DNA from 3 places in the Alteromonas sp. AWJ4_199 genome. Region 2 is predicted to be linked to each of the others. Evidence: predicted binding sites of a transcription regulator. Region 2 holds the regulator's gene; each other region holds the start of a gene.
What was found. Region 2 encodes FNR, which switches genes on or off when oxygen is low (the NO sensors DNR and NnrR bind a similar motif). Its sites were predicted from a motif close to TTGATCTAGATCAA; they were not measured.

Region 1 (6,672 bases), 1.4 Mb from region 2:
CAAAGTTTGCTCTAGATGTGGTTGCCCCACTTAACCGTGAAGGCGATGAAGAAGGCTGTACGCTGAAAGACGGCAAAATTACCACACCTAAAGGCTTTGCTGATGCCTATCAGGAATACGTTGCAAACGGTTGGAATGCCATGTTAGGCACTGCCGAGTACGACGGACAGGATTTGCCGTACACCATGGCTGTGCCTGTTCACGAAATGCTAAATGCGGCGAATTTAAGCTGGCGCTTAACCACCATGCTGACAGAAAGCGCAACCCTTGCGGTTACTAAACACGCCAGTAAAGAATTAAAAGATATCTACCTTGCTAAACTAATCAGCGGTGAGTGGACAGGTACCATGAACCTGACCGAACCTCATGCGGGAACCGATTTGAGCCTGCTTAGTACTAAAGCTGAGCCTCAAAGCGACGGCAGCTATAAAGTAACCGGTAATAAGATCTTTATTACCGCAGGTGATCACGACTGGAGTTCGAACGTTATTCACCTTGTACTAGCTCGCTTGCCAGACGCACCGAAGGGCGTTAAGGGCATCAGCTTGTTCTTAGTGCCTAAGTTCCTTCCAGATGCCAGCAATGAGCCGGGCGAGGCGAACAGCTTGTCTGTAGGAAGTATTGAACACAAAATGGGGATAAAAGCGAGCCCGACTTGTGTGATGAACTTTGACGGTGCAACCGGGTATCTTGTTGGTGAAGAAAACCAAGGCCTAGCATGTATGTTCACCATGATGAACGATGCACGCTTCCAAGTAGGCCTACAAGGTTTAGGGGCGGCAGAAGCCTCTTACCAAGGCGCACTGACCTACGCCCGCGAGCGCGTGCAGTCTCGTGCACCACAGGGTATCCAAAACCCAGAGGGCAAAGCAGACCCAATCGTATTTCAACCTGACGTAGCGCGTATGTTACTTACGCAGAAATCACTGATTGAAGGCTGCCGTGCACTTTCACTTTTCTATGCCAAGTTTATGGACGTTGAGAAGCTTGGTGAAGGTCAAGAAAAAGAAGATGCCGACAAGATACTTCAGTTTTTAACCCCAATCTGCAAAGCTTTTATGACGGATATGGGCCTTGAGACCACCAGCCTAGGTGTACAAGTATTTGGTGGTCACGGCTTTATTCGTGAATGGGGTATGGAACAACTTATGCGCGACGTGCGCATTGCTATGTTATATGAAGGCACCAACGGTATTCAGGCGCTAGACCTTATTGGTCGTAAGCTTACCCGCGATGGCGGTCAAATGATGGAAGCGACCTATAATGCGTTTAACGCTTTGGTCAGCGACATTCAAGACAGTGAGGCGAAGGGTCTGGCTCAAGGTATTCTTGATGACTGGCGTGCATCTTCAGCCGATTGCTTAGGTATGGATGCCACCACCGCTGCTGCAGCTGCTTGTGATTACTTGGCATACAGCGCCTATTCGTTGATTGGTGTACTGTGGTACAGCATGGCCGACAAAGCGCAAGCTTCAGGTAACGCGGTCCTTGCAGCGTCTAAGATGAAGACACGTGACTTCTACATGGAACGTATCTTAGTACGTCGCGATGCGCACAAAGCCGCTTATAAAGCTGGCCCTGAAAGCACCCTTGCAATATCAGGTAATGAGTTTGATTATCTGTAGGTAGCTTGTATTTTTATAGCCCGTGAAATGAGGGTTATAAACACAAAAAAGGTCACTATATGTGACCTTTTTTATTGTGATTTGAACGAATGCGTTAGTCGTTCGCCGCTACTTGTGTTGAAAACGTATCTGAAAACCAATCGTTAAGCATGGCTTTTTCGTAGGATAGCGATTCCGTTCGATTGCGACGTATATTCGATTCCATAAAATCCATATCTTTAAGTTTTACATCTTCACCGCTTAAAATGACTTGACCGTCGGCATTAGCTAACGAGTAACTAAATGTCATTCTAGGAATATCAATGCGCTTAATGATACGCACGTCACTGCCAGCGCCGTTGCCAAATCCCACAAATTGACTCGGCCACACTTGGCCGGCTAAATCAACGTTCGTTACCGTCATAGACAATACCTGCGATTCCGGCAATTCACTGGCTAATTCAACGATATGCGATTCGAGCTCTTTTAAGGTGCGCTCTCGAAAGCGTTTACGAGATTCGTTAGTCGGCCTCACATCACTGTAAGACTCCGGCTCATCCCACGTAATTTTAACCTCAGCGGCTTGAGTGGGAACAAAAACGGCAAGCCCTATTGCTGCGGCGCAACTTAAAAAGGAAAAAGTACGTAATTTATTCACTTTCATGCTCCTACATTCAATTGATTTAACATCAAGCTAGCAAGCATTACGAAAGGTTTATAACACGCTATTGAGAAAGCGTACTCTCGACACAAAGGCAAATGTGACTATTCAACTTGCATAAATCGTGATTGCTTAATGATTAGGCATAGTTTAGCGCGTTTAGTTCCCGTGAAGTTTGGGTTTATGTCATCTGTTTCGCAATAAGCACGATGAAAGCGTTTAACGCTAGCGCCATCGGTTGTGATTTGTTTGACGTAATCCTGTTGATAGGGCTTTAGTGGGCTTAGCTGGATATTTATTTTGTCTTGTAAGCTATGCAATTCCTTTCGTTCAGGAAGTGTTGCAACAACCGTCAGCCAATTAGAAATAGAGTTTTGAATATCTTCGAAGAGATACTGAACAAAAGAAGATCTCAACACTATGATTAAAACAACAATTTCGGCAGCGATTATAAAAAACCTTAACATGACTTCTCAGCTAATTTTTGACAGATGTTTACGACAAATGGTGCCAATTTATTGAACACATTTAACTACACATGCTCAATAAACTTTTGTTAACTCACACTTTATTTGCGGACACTTTACATCATTTGTACGCTAATTGACCACAAATATTTCCCTACCAATGTATGATACTTTAATGATGCTCAATACAATGGACATAGCTCAAGTGTGTTAAACATGCTTGAACACTCATTTCTATATTAGCAAATATGACGTTCGATAATTTCAACTGATCTTGGCACTGTATCCATACCATTACGCATAGATTCAAGAAAAGAAGAAACCATGAAACTTTCTGAAGTTTCAGTATTGACTGAAATTTTAAAAAGATAGACCATACGCCGTATTATTGATCTATATTAAGTATGACGTGTTGAACGCAGTTATACTGCACAGGCAGTTTGTTACGTCACATAAGGTTAAGCTATGAATGAACAAATACCGGTCAAAAACGTAACACCGGTAAAAGTACATAAACCCAAAGGAGCCATAGAGGGCAAACGGCATGACTCACGCAGCCGTATTTATGTGCGCGCCGTGCAGGGCCCATTGGAGACGTTTAGACGTTTCTTCGGTCTTTTCTTTCTAGCCCTTTTTGCCATTATTCCGTGGATTCAGTACAACGGCCATCAGGCGGTACTGCTTGATATCGGCGAACAGCGTTTTACTATTTTCTCGCTTACCTTGTGGCCTCAAGACCTTACCTTACTGGCCTATATATTCATTGTTTCCGCTTTTGCATTATTCTTTGTCACCACCTTCGCAGGTAGAGTGTGGTGTGGCTTTATGTGTCCACAAACGACATGGGTATATATATACACTTGGTTTGAAGAAAAGTTCGAAGGGCCACGAAACAAGCGTATAGCCCTTGATGCACGCAAGATGGATACCGACAAATTTTTACGTAAAACGGCAAAGCATACTGCTTGGGTTCTGGTAGCATTATTAACTGCGCTAACCTTTGTCGGCTACTTCACCCCCATCGATGCCTTGTTTGTTGACTTTGTCACATTTGACACCAGCTTCTGGGCGGGTTTCTCAGTTATCTTTTTTGCAGTTTGTACCTACGGAAATGCAGGCTATATGCGTGAAATTATGTGCACGCACATTTGTCCTTATGCACGATTCCAATCTGCCATGTTCGACAAAGATACCTTTACCGTATCCTACGATGCAAAACGGGGCGAACAACGCGGTCCACGCCCTCGAAAACTTAGTCACGAGCAGGTGCAGGAGAAAGGCTTAGGTGACTGCATTGACTGTAATTTATGTGTTCAAGTCTGCCCTACCGGTATTGATATTCGCAACGGCCTTCAATACGAATGCATCAACTGCGGTGCTTGTGTTGATGCCTGTAACGGCGTTATGGACAAGATGGGCTATCCCAAAGGCCTGATAAGCTTTACCTCGGAAGAAGAACTTGCTGGCGGTAAAACTCATATATTGCGCCCTAAATTAATTGGGTATTTTGTCGTACTTGTTGTTATGACCGGTTTGCTATTCGCTAATATTTGGATGCGCAGCCCCACCGAAGTCGACATTATCCGCGATAGAAATTCCCTATACCGCGAAACCAATGAAGGGCTAATTGAGAACGTCTATACCATAAAAGTGCTCAATAAAACCCAGCAAGAGCAAACGTATACGATTGCTGTAAAAGGTCTGCCTGACTATGAGTATATAGGTGAGCAAACTGTAACAGTTGAAGGCGGTGCGGTGTATAGCACGCCAATTTCAGTTGCAACTGACGCCTATAATCTGGAAGATACGGTTACCGATATTTTTATCAGTGTAACCACCACAATTGATGGGGAAACGGTTACTGTTGATGAGCCAACTAAGTTCCTTTATCGATGACAGATTTTTCATTCTCTGGGCTTAGCCCAGACACCATATTAGATGCCCTGGAAAGTCAGGGCATTTTTCTTCAAAGCGGTTTGCTAGCACTAAATAGTTATGAAAACCGCGTCTATCAGTTTTTGGCTGAAGACGGTCAGCGCTATGTAGCAAAATTCTATCGCCCAGGTCGATGGACCGACGCTCAAATTCTTGAAGAACACGCGTTTGCTGCAGAGCTAATCGATAACGAAATCCCATTGGCTGCACCTATAGCTTTAAACGGTAAAACGCTACATCACCATACGGTGGCGGAGACTGACTATCGATTTACACTATTCCCTTCGGTAGGCGGTAGACAGTTTGAGAACGACAACCTTGAACAGCTCGAATGGATGGGGCGTTTTATAGGCCGCATTCACCGCGTAGCGTCAGCTAAAGGGTTTGCAGATCGCCCCTCAATTGACATTGAAAGTTACCTTGATGAGCCCAAACAGGTTCTGTTGCAAAGCACACTGCTACCCGAGCATTTGAAGACGGCCTTTTTTGCCATACTCAATCCAGTTATTGAGGCCACCCAACAAGCGTATAAGCCAACATCGAATATTCGTTTACACGGTGACTGCCACCCAGGCAATATACTATGGCGCGACGGTCCAACCTTCGTTGACTTAGATGACTGCCGTATGGGACCCGCTATTCAAGACTTATGGATGATGTTAAGTGGCGACCGCCAACAGCAGCTTTTGCAGCTAGATACCCTAGTAGAGGCCTACGAAGAATTTCACGAATTCGATACGTCCCAGCTACCTCTTATTGAGCCACTAAGAGCAATGCGCATGGTGCATTACATGGCGTGGCTTTCTCGTCGGTGGGAAGACCCTGCGTTTCCTCGTGCGTTCCCTTGGTTTGCTGAAGACAAATATTGGGAAGGCCAAATACTTGCCCTTAAAGAACAGCTATCTGCACTCCAAGAGCCTCCGCTAAAATTGGGGTACTGAGCCTTCTGCCTTACTGCTGAAAAACGCTTTTTCGATAACCCTAGTACAATAACCGTATGCGGGTTACGAAAAAGCGTAAGGTATAAGAAACCGTATTCGCTATCACTTTTTAAGTTCTATATAATCGCTTTGTGTAGGTGCTTTTGTCGCGCTCCATAACTACTACTGTGACAATAGTTAAACGGGAAATCAGTGAAAAGCTGATGCTGCCCCCGCAACGGTAAACTCAACGCATTGTCGTTTTCTTTTCTTTGCGCCACTGTCTTTTATACGTTAACGCGCTACAGCGCAATCAGACGCCATTAGATGGGAAGGCAAAAGAGCCATTACCTTATCGGTCTTGGTGAGTAAGCCCGGATACCGGCCTGTACTTCATGGTGTCGTTTGCTTGCTCACATCCATAACTAAGCAAAAACGTGCACTTTCCCTAATCATGTGCTCGGGTGGAGCGCATCAAAGACAATATAAAAACCATGCGTACACATTTTACTAAAGCAGCCCTTAGCGCTGCAGTTATTTCGTGCTTAAGCACACCTGCCTTTGCTCAAACCTCAAATCAAGATATTGAAACGCTTACCGTCACTGGCACGCGTCTGCCTATTTCGCTAAATAAACTGCCTGGCTCAGTATCGGTGCTCACTGAAAGCGATATTAAAGCTTCGGGCGCACTTCAACTTACCGACCTAATTCGCGGCTTACCTGGCGTTAGTTTGTCTCAGTCAGGCAGCCCTGGTGGGTTAACAGAGCTGCGCGTGCGCGGCGGTGAAACCAACCATCTGCTTGTTTTAATTGATGGCGTTGTTGCCAACGATGTAGGCCAAGGGAGTCTTGTTGACCTTGCTCACCTAACTAGCGCCAACGTAGTGCGCATTGAGCTACTTCGCGGCCCGCAAAGTGCGAGGTGGGGTAGCGGCGCAATTGGTGGTGTACTAAGCATTACCACTAAATCTGGCCAGTTTGCCGACAATGTTTCTCACGTAGATTTTTCTGCAGGCGTTGGTACACAAGGTACGTTGCAGGGCAGTATGAATGCGCGCTCACAAAGCGATAACGTGGGTGTATCT
Region 2 (6,672 bases):
ATTGACACTATCGCACTGGATAAAACCGGTACGCTGACACAAGGCAAATTTACCATTTCAAATGCCTGGTATGCTGACGGTGTAGACAGTGACAGTGCACTTTCAATTGCCCGTGCTCTAGAGTCGCGCTCTGAGCACCCTATTGCAAAAGCCTTTAGCCCAAATAAAACCCTTGGCGGTAGTAACGTCCATGGTACGGATAATTCCTCCAGCAGACCTACTATCCACAATGTGGTTAATTTTAGCGTGACGCCAGGAGGCGGCATCAGCGGTGAAATTAACGACACCTTGTTTTCAATGGGCTCTGCCCAATTTTGTGTCCACGAATCACAACAAAATCTTCTTAAGGATTATCCGTCAGCCAATGTCTTTCTCACGGTGAAGGGCCGTATTATGGCGGCGTTTGAGGTAAGCGACACGTTGCGAGAGGATACTCAAGAAACCTTAAATATTCTGGCAAAAAGTCACACCCTTGCAGTATTAAGTGGCGATACACAACAAAACGTGGACGCTCTTACCGCTTCCTTGCCAATATCAACAGCTAAAGGTGGGCTCACACCAGAGCAGAAATACGATGCTGTACAGGCTATGCAGCAATCTGGCGCGAAAGTGATGATGATGGGTGACGGTATTAACGACGCGCCCGTTCTTGCCAGCGCTGATGTGGCAATTGCAGTGGGTAATGCCACAGACGTGGCTAAAACTGCTGCTGATGTCATATTACTTGGCGATCAGCTACTTTCTGTACCTGAACTGATTAAAACCGCTCACCAAGTGAAGCAAAAAATTAGACAAAATATAGGATGGTCGGTAGGTTACAACGTTTTGATTCTGCCTTTCGCCGTGTCTGGCCTACTTTCACCGTGGATGGCTGTTGTTGGTATGTCGTTAAGCAGTATTATTGTAGTCACAAACTCAACGCGACTTTTGAGCAAATAGCATGAGTATTATTTACGTATTAATTCCAATCGCCATTATCATAGTCGCTGTCGCTATCGTGATATTCTTTTGGGCGGTGAAAACTAATCAATTCGAGGATCTAGACCGTCAGGGGTACAGTATTCTATTTGACGATGACCTTCCGCCAGAAGAAAAAAAGCTAGCTGAGCAACGCAAGCAACTTCAAGACAATAAAGTAGACAAAAGCCAAGCGCCAAATGGAAGGGATTAACTACTTCTCTGCCTTTCTTATCGGCTTAGCCGGCGGAGTTCACTGTGTGGGAATGTGCGGTGGAATTGTCGCTGCGCTAAGGATGGTATCGCCTAAAGGCGCTTCAGCACTACCCTATACCCTTGCCTATAACATGGGACGTATAGTGAGCTACACCATCGCCGGAGCAATAACCGGGGCGCTTGGCAAAATAGCAGCCGACTACGTGCCCCTTGCCAACTATGCCCTATCCTTGCTAAGCGGCCTTATGCTGTTGTTGCTGGCCTGTTATTTAGGCAAATGGTGGACGGGTTTAACGGTGTTGGAAAACGCAGGAAAAGGTTTATTTTCCAAACTGCAGCCATTATCTAAGCGTTTTTTACCTTTTAAAACCCCTTTTAGCGCTATTCCCTATGGTTTTATTTGGGGTTGGCTTCCTTGCGGGTTGGTGTATTCCACACTTACCTGGTCTCTCGCGGCGGGGAATGCGCTAGAAGGCGCTGGCATTATGTTCTTCTTCGGTTTAGGTACATTACCCACCTTGCTCGCCGCAAGCGCTGGTAGCCAGTATATAGTTCGATGTTTTCAACATAACCATGTTAAACAAATTATTGCAGGAATAATGGCCATATATGCCGCTTATCTTATTCATAGCGCAATCGTTTAAAAATGGGTGTATTATTGTCGGGTATTCTTTTACAGAGCGTGCATTATGAGCAAAGGAAGCCAATTTTCTATTCACTGTCAAAACTGTAGTTTCAGTCACCTGTGTTTACCGGTGGCGTTAAACAAAACAGAAATCGAATCTCTTGACGATATTATTGAACGCAAGAAGCCGCTTCATAAAGGTGACACTCTGATTCAAACTGGTGATAAATTCCGTTCTCTATTTGCAGTGAGAACCGGTTCATTCAAATCATTTGTGACTAATACCGAAGGTGAAGAACAGATTACCGGTTTCCACTTTCCTGGTGACATTATCGGTTTCGATGCATTAAGAGAGAACAAACACCAAAGCTACACCTCTGCGCTAGAAACAGCCATGGTGTGTGAGCTTCCCTACGAGACTCTCGACGAAATGTCAGTGCAATTTCCAAAGCTGCGCCACCAGATCATGAGCTTCATGAGCGCTGAAATAAAACAAGATCACGACATGATCATGCTTTTAAACAAGCGTACTGCAGAAGAGCGTTTATTATATTTTATCTCACATCTTTCTCAGCGCTTTGAGGAACGCGGCTTTTCCCATAGAGAATTCCACTTAACCATGACGCGCAACGAAATTGGAAACTATTTAGGCTTAACGATAGAAACCATTAGCCGTTTACTGAGCCGTTTTCAGAAGGAAAACATTATCAAGGTTGACGGTAAATTGATCTCTATTTTGGATTTTGATCGGTTAAATACCAAGTTAGAGGCGTTAAATGGCCCTAGCGTAGTCTGTAACGGTTAATTTATTCTTCTGGTATCTTTAGCGCGCTACATGCGCGCTTTTTAGTTTTAACCTTTAAAGTTTCACTGTATTCCCTCACTGGGTTACACGATATCCATCCATTGGGCGTTAAAGCTCCCGTAACATTTGAATTGGCCCTTTTTTTATCAACGAATTATTTAATCCTTGATCGAAAACAACTCACGTTTTTCTAAATGTCGTTTATAGTTAATGTAAACGGTTTTGAAACAATATCGATGTCGACAGCCATACAAAGCTTTGTAGTTGAGGAGACGTTATGATTGAGTGTAAACGAATTCTTGCCGTGGTGGACGCGGAACGTGACAACCAGCCTGCCCTAAGCCGTGCCTATGAACTTGCGTCAAAAACCGGCGCCACGGTTACCGCTATGATGGTGGTATATGATTTGTCTTACGATATGACAACCATGCTTAGCCCCGACGAACGTGAATCAATGCGCGATGCCGTTACAAAAGAGCACGCCAAATGGTTATCTGCCCAGCTAAAAGAACAAGGCTTTTCAGAGACCGATATTGTGGTTGAGTGGAATAACCGTACTTATGAGTCGATTATTTATTACGCCCTTAATAACCAAATCGACTTAGTGGTAAAAGCCACTAAAAAACATGACGACCTTGCCTCAGTGATCTTTACCCCTACAGACTGGCATCTAATGCGCAAGTGCCCACGCCCTGTACTGCTCGTTAAAGAACACGACTGGCCAGAAGGCGGTGAAATTATAGCTGCAGTAAACGTAGGCAGCGAAGATGACGAGCATGCTGCGTTAAACGACAAGCTTACGATCATCGCTAACGATTATGCTTCTTTGTTGAAAGGTAACGTTAATTTAGTGAATAGCTACCCTACAACTCCACTTAACATTGCCATTGAAGTGCCAGAGTTTGACCCTGATACATATCACGATGCGGTAAAAAATCATCATATGAAAGAAATGCGTAGTCACGCGCTGAAATATGGTATTGCAGAAAATAAATGTGTGGTGAAAGAAGGCTTGCCTGAAAAAGTTATCCCGCAAGTGGCTAAAACACTCGATGCCGAGTTAGTTGTAATAGGCACCGTGGGACGGGTTGGTATTTCGGCGGCGCTTATTGGCAATACTGCCGAGCACGTTATTGATGAACTAAATTGTGACGTACTTGCGATTAAGCCAGATGGGTTTGGATCACCGATAACCGTGTAGTTAACGACTTAATTGCGCTTAAATACCAAGACACTTGGTGGCGACAAATGGCGAATCGGCGATGGGCGTTAAAAAACCTGCGCATTTAGCGGTTAATTCCGAGAGTTAATCATACACGCTTAAATCAGTACTTAACGCTTCTCGATAAATTTAACAACACAGCCATAGTCTCGAAAAGGCGCTTTAATGTATAATGGCGCCTTTATCACAAACCAAGCTAGTTAATTATGAGTTTAGGCACAAGCAGTGCTGATGCGCCGACGTTAAACGCCGCGCAAAGTAAGCAAAAGTACAACTTCAACAAACTTCAGAAACGACTTCGTCGCAACGTGGGTAAGGCCATTGGCGATTTCGGTATGATTGAAAACAACGACAAGGTTATGGTGTGTTTATCGGGCGGTAAAGACAGCTATACCATGCTTGATATTTTATTGTTTTTAAAGAAGATTGCGCCTATTCATTTTGATATTATTGCGGTAAATCTTGACCAGAAGCAGCCTGGTTTTCCTGAACATATTTTGCCCGAGTACTTAGACAGCATTGGCGTTGACTACAAGATTGTAGAAGAAGACACCTACTCTATTGTTAAAGACAAAATTCCTGAAGGAAAAACGACTTGTTCGCTTTGCTCTCGTTTGCGTCGTGGTATTTTATACCGCACGGCGAAAGAATTAGGCGCCACTAAAATTGCATTAGGTCACCACCGCGACGATATGCTTGAAACGTTTTTCCTAAATATGTTTCACGGGGGCAAGCTTAAATCTATGCCGCCAAAACTGGTTAGCGATAACGGCGAACATATAGTAATTCGTCCTTTGGCTTACTGCACAGAAAAAGACATTGAAAAATACTCTCAAGCTGCTGAGTTCCCGATTATTCCTTGCAACCTTTGTGGTTCACAGGAAAATCTACAGCGCCAGAACATAAAAGCAATGCTTCAAGACTGGAACCGCCGTTTCCCAGGTCGTATTGAATCAATGTTCCGCGCGCTTCAAAACGTGGCCCCTTCACATCTTGTAGATAGTAACCTTTATGATTTTAAATCTATCGTCACCCAAGACGGCCCCGTTGCTGATGGTGATATAGGATTTGATGAACCTTCTTTTGCTACAGAAAATAGCGCAGATCCCAGTGATGAAGACAACGCTATCGAAGTAGTAAATATTATGGAACCAAAGTAGATGAAGATTGGACTTGCATTAGGTGCCGGTGCCGCAAGGGGCTGGACACACATTGGTATAATTGAAGCTTTGGAAAAACTTGGCGTTAAAATCGACGTTGTTGCTGGTTGCTCCATTGGTGCTTATGTTGGTGCTGCCTACGCAAGTGGCAAGCTAGAAGGTTTAAAAGAATGGGCCTGTTCACTTAGCGACTGGCAGGTACTCGCTCTTATGGGTGTTGGATTAAGACGTGGCGGTATTGCCAGCGGTCAAAAGGTTTTCGACAAACTTGCCAGCGAGTTTTGTGTCTCCTCCTATGAAGAAATGCTGAAGCCCTTTGCGACGGTGGCAACTGACCTCTATACCGGCCGTGAAGTGGTATTTAATTCAGGTCCTATTGGCGATACCATTCAGGCATCCTGCGCTATTCCAGCGCTTTTTGCCCCCGTTGCTCATGGCGATCGCTGGCTAGTGGATGGCGCTGTTGTGAACCCTGTACCGGTGAACTTGTGTCGCCAATTAGGGGCTGATTTTGTGATTGCGGTTAATCTTAACGCCGATTTTCGCCCGCTTCGGTTGGAAAAGTTAAGGCAAGATCACGAAGAAAACCAACGTAAAACCGAAGACTTTTTTACTAAAAGCCAAAACGTATTGCGCCAATGGTTTTCGCCAGACAGTAAAGATGACAAAACGTCAGACGAAAATGAAGAGCAGCTTCAAGTCAATGCTTCTGAAGATGTGAATACCGAAGAAAGCATAGCCTCTGATGTTATTGAAAAAGTAGAAGAAGAATTTACCGAAGTGCCTGCAAAGGTGAATAAGCGCAACCCGCCAGGAATTATGAGCGTAATGAGCAGCTCACTTGAAATACTTCAAGCTCGTGTTACTCGGTCTCGTTTAGCCGGCGACCCGCCAGATATACTAATAGAACCTCAGCTTACTGATGTAGGTATCATGGAGTTTCATAGGGCGGAAGAACTGTGCGCAAAAGGCGAAGAGACCATCGCGCGAATTGCAGAGCAAATTAGGTATCAGTTACTAACCTGATACCTAATTGTTCAAAAGATAGATTAACTTGAGGCCATAGCTGTAACACGCAGCGGCGCGTGTGGTAGCGTTAAGCCTTTCGCTTCGTTGATCCACTCTTGTTCTAAATGCAGAACGCCATTGTTAATTTGTACGCCCTGCGGCGTAATGAAATCTAAATTTTTGTCTTCGAACTGAATCATCAAGCCCTTCACCGATGGCATCATAAAAGACAAAAAGCTCCCCATTTCATTGAAAAAGGCTTCATACTGTTCGTATAAGAAAGTGAGTTCTTCTTTTTTGTAATACTGTTTTAGGTACTCGGGCTTGGTTTCAAGCTGCACCGACATATCACAAACGTTCGCACGTTCGTTTAAGTCGATACGTACCAGTGCATTAGCCAGTTTTAGTGCTTTTTCAGTGGGTACGGTAAAACGTCCTTCATCAGTAACGTCTAGTGGCATTGTTTTCTTGTCGGTAACGATAGATGCACCGTTAACCTCGCATAAACGCCCTTCACCTACACGAACAAAACCAAAGGCAAACTGAAGCGCTTGGGTATCTTCGTTATCTAGCTTTTTAACATGGCTGTAGAAACGGCTGTACTCTACATCTATCGTTTCAGCAGATACGGATGTACTAGCAAAACCGACAAACAGAGATGAAGCAAGAAATAATGCAG
Region 3 (6,672 bases), 580 kb from region 2:
AAGCTATCTACATTGATGGCAAGTCTCAACAAGAAGTTGCCGACGAACTTTCTATTCCGTTAGGTACGGTAAAGTCCCGTACGCGTTTGGCGCTTCAACGATTAAAGGTCATGTTAAACGATAATGATTAGGTTTCATCCCAGTGCCCAACAACTTAAAGATTTCGTTGAGGGCACGCTGTCACCTGCTATATCTTTAATGGTTTCAGCACATTGTGATATGTGTCCGAAATGCCAACGATTTGTAGAGATAGAGACTGAAAGCTTAGCCGCACAAATGGTGTCATCTGTAAGCGAAAATGCTTTCGCCAGTTCTGATGCTTCGCTCCAGTTTGGCGATATGTTTTCACAAATTACACAACTCCCTCAAACCCCTGACGGCAGTTTTAAGGCTGCTAGTGTTTCTGAATATCGAGAAACTTTGAACAAGCCCCGTGTACCATCCAAATCAGAAAAATTAAGTACTATTGAGTTGGATGGGAGAGCGTTTGCTTTGCCTAGAACCCTTCACCGATATATCGACAAGACTGGAAACTGGTCAAGTTTAGTCGGTAAGCTATGGCAAGCCCCGGTTGATTTAGGTAATCAGGGCGTAGCCAATTTTATATTTATGGGTAGTGGCGGGAGTGTGCCAGAGCATACTCATAGAGGAACCGAATACACCCTAGTTATCGATGGCGAGTTCAGTGACGGGCTCAGCCGTTACGATACCGGCGACTTTATTTTCATGGATGGTGAGAAGACCCATACGCCCAAGGCTGAAGGAAAAGACGGTTGCTTAGTATTTAGCATTGTAGATCAGCCACTACACTTTACTTCAGGCTTAGCGAGACTATTAAATCCATTTAGCCATCTTTTCTTCCGCTAAAGTTTAAAACGATTGCTTATCAGCTACTGTGCTTACAATCGCTAAATAACAAAAAACGCACTTAAGTGCGTTTTTTCGTTTTAACTATTAATGTTCTATGGTCGTTCGCGTTTCAAACTCTCTTCGACTAGCTAATAAACTCGCTGTCCGGATAGTTAAGTCTAAGTGTCTTCATTGCATTATCACGAAGCTCTGTAAGACCAAGCTGTTCGTAGCTTGAAACCATAATTTCTAGGGCTTGCTGTACCTGCGTAGTATTCGGGAAGTGCTCTATAACATAGCGGCCACGGTTGGCAGCAGCAACATACGCCTCCCGTCTCATGTAGAAGCGTGCAATAGCAATTTCATAACGCGCCAAGCGGTCTTTAATATGAACCATACGCTGCTTCGCGTCAGCCGCATACTTGCTGTCTGGATACTGCTGGATAAGCCTGCGAAAGTCTTCAAACGCTGCGCGGGATTTTGATGGGTCTCTATCCGTACGATCGATGTTCATTAACTCTTGGAATAGGTTGCTGTCTGATTCCATGTTAGTTAAGCCACGCATGTAATACGCGTAGTCAACATCAGAGTGATTAGGATTAAGACGGATAAATCTGTCGATAGTGGCAAGTGTTTCTTCGTTCTTACCCGACTTATAGTAGCTGTAAATAAGATCTAGCTGTACTTGGTGAGAAAGTGGACCAAACGGGTAACGGGAATCTAGCGCACTTAACGTTTGAGCAGCAGCGCTAAAGTTACCAACTTCCATGCTTTGCTTTGCTCTGTCATACAGTTGCTGTGCACCCATGTTAGCTAAAACGGCTTTCTCTTCTTTATCTGAAGAACTACATCCTGCGACAGATACCATAGCACCCAATAAAACGGGAGCCAGTAGACGAAATGATTTCATAATAATTCTATTTTCCTGCTAAACAGTTTAATACTTCGCTGTCTAAGCTCATGTGTTAAACAACAACACTTTAATTGCATTCTAACGTACTAACGACGAGAAAAACCATACAAAAACGTAAACAAGGCAGTGTACAGCGTGAATACTTGTTATAATACCCTTTTTTAGACGTAATCAATGGTGTTATGACACAGTCGCCGAACACAATACAACTAGAAGCTTCAACGGAAGCTGCGCATTTTGGTTTACGCTTAGATCAGGTTTTGGCTGATTTGTTCCCTGAATATTCTCGTTCTAAGTTAAAAACTTGGATTCAGGACGGAAATGTTGCGGTAAATGGTGAAGTAATCACTGTCCCTCGACACAAAATGCAAATGGATGAACTCATTACTGTACAAGCCGAAATGGATGTGCAGGTAACAAGTGTTGCGCAAGATATTGCGCTAGATATTGTTTACGAAGATGAGCACATCTTGGTAATAAATAAACCTGCTGATTTAGTCGTGCATCCTGGCGCGGGAAACCCGAGCGGTACAGTGCTTAATGCATTGCTAAATCACTATCCCGAAATTGACAAAGTTCCACGTGCAGGCATTGTCCACCGTCTCGACAAAGACACTACGGGCCTGATGGTAGTGGCAAAAACAATACCTGCGCAAACGCACCTTGTTGATCAGCTACAGCGCCGCGAGATGAGCCGTGAATATGAAGCCATCGCTTTAGGTACTATGGTTGCGGGTGGGATTGTAGATGAGCCTATTGGCAGGCATGCCACAAAGCGCACGCATATGGCAGTTCGCGAAATGGGTAAACCTGCAGTAACGCATTATCGCGTTATTGAAAAGTTCCGTGCTTATACTCACTTGCGTTTGAAGCTTGAAACTGGTCGTACGCACCAAATTCGCGTGCACATGGCGCATATAAAACATCCACTGTTGGGCGATCAGGTTTATGGCGGGCGTCCGCGTTTGCCTAAAGGTGCGTCTGAGGAGTTTATTACAGCGCTTCGAGGGTTCCAGCGTCAGGCATTGCACGCAGCTCAGCTTTCACTATTTCACCCCGAAACTGAAGAGTGGATGACTTGGAAAGCGCCGCTTCCTCAAGATATGCAGGACTTGCTTAAAGCAGTCAAAAAAGACACAACGGACAATCCGCAAGATATGCTCTAACTAGGGAGTAGGTATTATGACATTGTCAGATGCAAATTCACCTATTTCATCTACGCTGGATTTGATTACTCCAGCGTGGTCATGCCCCTCTAATATTGTCGCTTATACAACGACAAGAAAAGGAGGCACGAGCTTAGGTGATTTCGCAGGCTTGAACGTTGGGGCTCACGTGGGGGATGACCTTTTATTAGTTAAAGCCAATAGAAGCCTGATCCCACACAGCGAAAAGATAACGTGGCTAGAGCAAATACACAGCAATCGCGTGGTGTCACTGCCAAGCGTGGATACTACTGCGGATGCAGCATACTCTTCTTCCAAGTCGCACTTTTGTGCAGTAATGACTGCTGACTGTGTGCCCATCCTATTATGTGATGAGAGTGGGCAAGAGGTGGCAGCAGTGCATGCAGGGTGGAAAGGGCTTGAGACTAATATTATCAGAAATGCTCTTGGGCAATTTAACTGCGATGAGAATAAAATCATGGCTTGGATAGGCCCTGCAATCAGCGGTTCTTGCTATGAAGTGGATGCTCAACTGGCGAGTAAATTTCGCCATGTAGCCGGCGCCGTTGCCAATAGTAGTAATGAGGGTAAATACCTTTTAGATTTACCTTTAGTAGCACAGATGCAATTGCAGCAAGCTGGCGTTGAAGATATTACGCAAAGTAACCTGTGTACTTACACTGACGAGGGACGCTTCTATTCGCATCGGAGAGCCACTCATCAAAACAAACGCACAACTGGGCGCATGGTCAGCGTAATAGGTATGCTTTAGATATCTAATCCTATGGGCATTAGTTCTTAACCCCTTCATTTATTTGCGCTAAATCAAAGTTTCTACAGTATTTGTTATCTTTTTGGCTAACTTTTCAATCTCATACTTGAATCGCAATTGAGCAGCCTACATAACTAGAACATAAGCAATACCAGTCCGCATAGATCATTACCCACTCAGCGAGAGTTAAAATGTTCGTAATCGCGGTGTGTTACCGCAGGTATAGTTGTTCACTTATTAGGTTGAGATTATGAGACTAGATAGATTTACCAGTAAATTTCAGCTCGCAATATCCGATGCTCAATCACTCGCATTGGGGCGAGATCATCAATATATTGAACCTGTCCACTTAATGACTGCCATGCTAAACCAGCAGGGTGGTTCAGTACGCCCGCTACTTGACCAAGCAAACATTAATGTTAATGCGCTTCGTTCTGCTTTGAGTCAGGCTATTGAACGTTTACCTAGAATTGAAGGTATTGGTGGTGATGTTCAGTTAAGCAAAGACAGTGGCATTTTACTTAACCTTTGCGACAAGATTGCTCAGCAACGAAAAGACGAATATATAACGTCGGAGATCTTCGTGTTAGCAGCCCTTGAAGATAAAGGGCGATTGGGTGAGATCCTTAAAAGTTTGAATATCACCAAAGACACCATTGAAGGCGCTATCGATGATATGCGTGGCGGACAGAAGGTGACAGACCCTAACGCTGAAGATGTGCGCCAGGCCCTTGAAAAGTACACTACAGACTTAACCGAGCGAGCGGAACAAGGCAAGCTTGACCCAGTGATTGGGCGTGATGACGAAATTCGTCGTACCGTTCAAGTTCTGCAGCGCAGAACCAAAAACAACCCCGTACTTATTGGTGAGCCTGGTGTGGGTAAAACCGCCATCGTTGAGGGATTAGCGCAGCGCATCATTAACGGCGAAGTACCTGAAGGCTTAAAGAACAAGCGCGTTCTTGCCCTAGATATGGGCGCGTTAGTGGCAGGGGCTAAATACCGCGGTGAGTTTGAAGAACGTTTAAAGGCCGTTCTTAACGAATTGGCTAAAGAAGAAGGCCGCGTCATTCTATTCGTTGACGAACTGCACACCATGGTAGGTGCAGGGAAGGGCGATGGCGCCATGGATGCTGGGAATATGCTAAAACCGGCGCTGGCACGCGGTGAACTTCACTGTGTGGGGGCAACCACGCTAGACGAATATCGTCAGTACATTGAAAAAGACGCTGCGCTAGAGCGTCGTTTTCAGAAAGTATTGGTTGAAGAGCCAAGCGTAGAGGACACTATTGCTATTCTTCGAGGCTTAAAAGAGCGTTATGAGCTTCATCACTCTGTCGATATCACAGACCCCGCTATTGTCGCAGCGGCAAGTTTGTCACATCGTTATATTAGTGACCGTCAATTGCCGGATAAAGCCATCGACCTTATTGATGAAGCGGCCTCTAGCATACGTCTGCAAATAGACTCAAAGCCAGAAGATATGGACCGTTTAGAGCGCAGAATTATCCAGCTTAAGTTGGAAGAGCAAGCCCTTGCTAAAGAAACCGATGATGCTAGCCATAAACGCCTTGAAATGATTGAACTAGAGCGCGAGCAGGCTGAAACCAAGTATGCAGAGCTAGAAAAAGTATGGCTAGATGAAAAAGATGCCATGCAGGGCACCCAAACCATTAAAGGGGAGCTGGAACAAGCAAAGCTTGATTTAGAAATTGCTCGCCGCGCATCTGATTTGAATAGGATGTCGGAACTTCAGTACGGCCGTATTCCTGAGCTTGAAGCCAAGCTTGAGCAAGCGGCAGAAAATGAAACCCGCGAAACCACGTTACTTAAAAATAAAGTAACGGATATCGAAATTGCTGATGTGCTCTCTCGTTGGACGGGTATACCCGTAGCGAGAATGCTAGAGGGCGAGCGCGAGAAGCTGTTGCGTATGGAAGATGTCCTTCATAAACGTGTAGTAGGGCAAGAAGAAGCCGTTGAAGCAGTATCAAATGCTATTCGCCGTTCACGTGCGGGGCTTGCCGATCCAAACCGTCCAATTGGCTCATTCCTATTTTTAGGGCCAACTGGCGTGGGTAAAACTGAGTTGTGTAAAGCTTTGGCCGGCTTCATGTTCGACACTGAAGACGCCATGGTGCGTATCGATATGTCTGAGTTTATGGAAAAACACTCGGTAGCACGCTTAGTGGGCGCACCTCCTGGCTATGTTGGCTATGAGGAAGGTGGCTACTTAACCGAAGCGGTGCGTCGCAAGCCTTACTCGGTCATTTTATTGGACGAGGTTGAAAAGGCACATCCTGATGTATTCAACATTTTACTTCAGGTGCTGGATGACGGCAGACTGACTGATGGACAAGGGCGCACCGTAGATTTCAAAAATACGGTTGTGATCATGACATCTAATTTGGGTTCGGACATCATTCAAGATAAGCACAACGAAAGTCAGTATGACGATATGAAAGCATCGGTAATGAGCGTAGTAGGGCAGCACTTCAGGCCCGAGTTCATCAACCGTGTGGATGATATTGTGGTATTCCATCCGTTGGGTAAAGAGCAAATTAAGTCTATTGCTAAAATTCAGCTTGCTTCCTTAAGAGCACGATTGGCGGAAAAAGGTTACAAACTTACTTTGTCTGCCGCAGCTATGGACAAGTTAGCCGATGCAGGTTTCGACCCCGTGTTTGGCGCCCGTCCGCTTAAGCGAGCGATACAAGTGCAGGTTGAAAATCCACTCGCACAGCAACTGCTAGCGGGTGAACTAATACCCGAGTCCACTATTCGCATTGATGCTGACGAAAGCGGTCTATTTGTAGTAAGCGGTTAATCAGCAAACCAAATCTTTAATTCAAAGGCACTAGAAACAGTGCCTTTTTTATTGCTTTATTATTGCCTTGGCACTGTGTTTTCCTTTAGTTTACCTGCTAGAGAAATTTCAGCGTGAGTGTTAGGAGTCATACATGGAAACAGCC

Region 1: ccoG (cytochrome c oxidase accessory protein CcoG) is a predicted target of FNR. The motif match lies at 3,121-3,134, and genes of this name have one in related genera.
Region 3: clpB (ATP-dependent chaperone ClpB) is a predicted target of FNR. The motif match lies at 3,744-3,757, and genes of this name have one in related genera.

Annotation. Positions count from the first base shown of each region.
Region 1 is NZ_JBSWUR010000001.1:1,608,617-1,615,288, forward strand. Features, by position in the region: gene ACXAER_RS06985 (acyl-CoA dehydrogenase family protein) at 1-1,625, shown strand, start outside; gene ACXAER_RS06990 (DUF3016 domain-containing protein) at 1,720-2,262, opposite strand; gene ACXAER_RS06995 (hypothetical protein) at 2,370-2,732, opposite strand; gene ccoG (cytochrome c oxidase accessory protein CcoG) at 3,198-4,628, shown strand; gene ACXAER_RS07005 (serine/threonine protein kinase) at 4,625-5,608, shown strand; cobalamin riboswitch at 5,727-5,991, shown strand; gene ACXAER_RS07010 (TonB-dependent receptor plug domain-containing protein) at 6,082-6,672, shown strand, end outside.
Region 2 is NZ_JBSWUR010000001.1:213,531-220,202, forward strand. Features, by position in the region: gene ACXAER_RS00890 (heavy metal translocating P-type ATPase) at 1-939, shown strand, start outside; gene ccoS (cbb3-type cytochrome oxidase assembly protein CcoS) at 941-1,171, shown strand; gene ACXAER_RS00900 (sulfite exporter TauE/SafE family protein) at 1,158-1,817, shown strand; gene fnr (fumarate/nitrate reduction transcriptional regulator Fnr) at 1,863-2,603, shown strand; gene uspE (universal stress protein UspE) at 2,881-3,804, shown strand; gene ttcA (tRNA 2-thiocytidine(32) synthetase TtcA) at 4,032-4,985, shown strand; gene ACXAER_RS00920 (patatin-like phospholipase family protein) at 4,986-6,011, shown strand; gene ACXAER_RS00925 (DUF2987 domain-containing protein) at 6,035-6,672, opposite strand, start outside.
Region 3 is NZ_JBSWUR010000001.1:789,126-795,797, reverse strand. Features, by position in the region: gene ACXAER_RS03485 (sigma-70 family RNA polymerase sigma factor) at 1-131, shown strand, start outside; gene ACXAER_RS03480 (ChrR family anti-sigma-E factor) at 124-867, shown strand; gene ACXAER_RS03475 (outer membrane protein assembly factor BamD) at 995-1,759, opposite strand; gene rluD (23S rRNA pseudouridine(1911/1915/1917) synthase RluD) at 1,945-2,928, shown strand; gene pgeF (peptidoglycan editing factor PgeF) at 2,945-3,700, shown strand; gene clpB (ATP-dependent chaperone ClpB) at 3,951-6,527, shown strand; gene dld (D-lactate dehydrogenase) at 6,661-6,672, shown strand, end outside.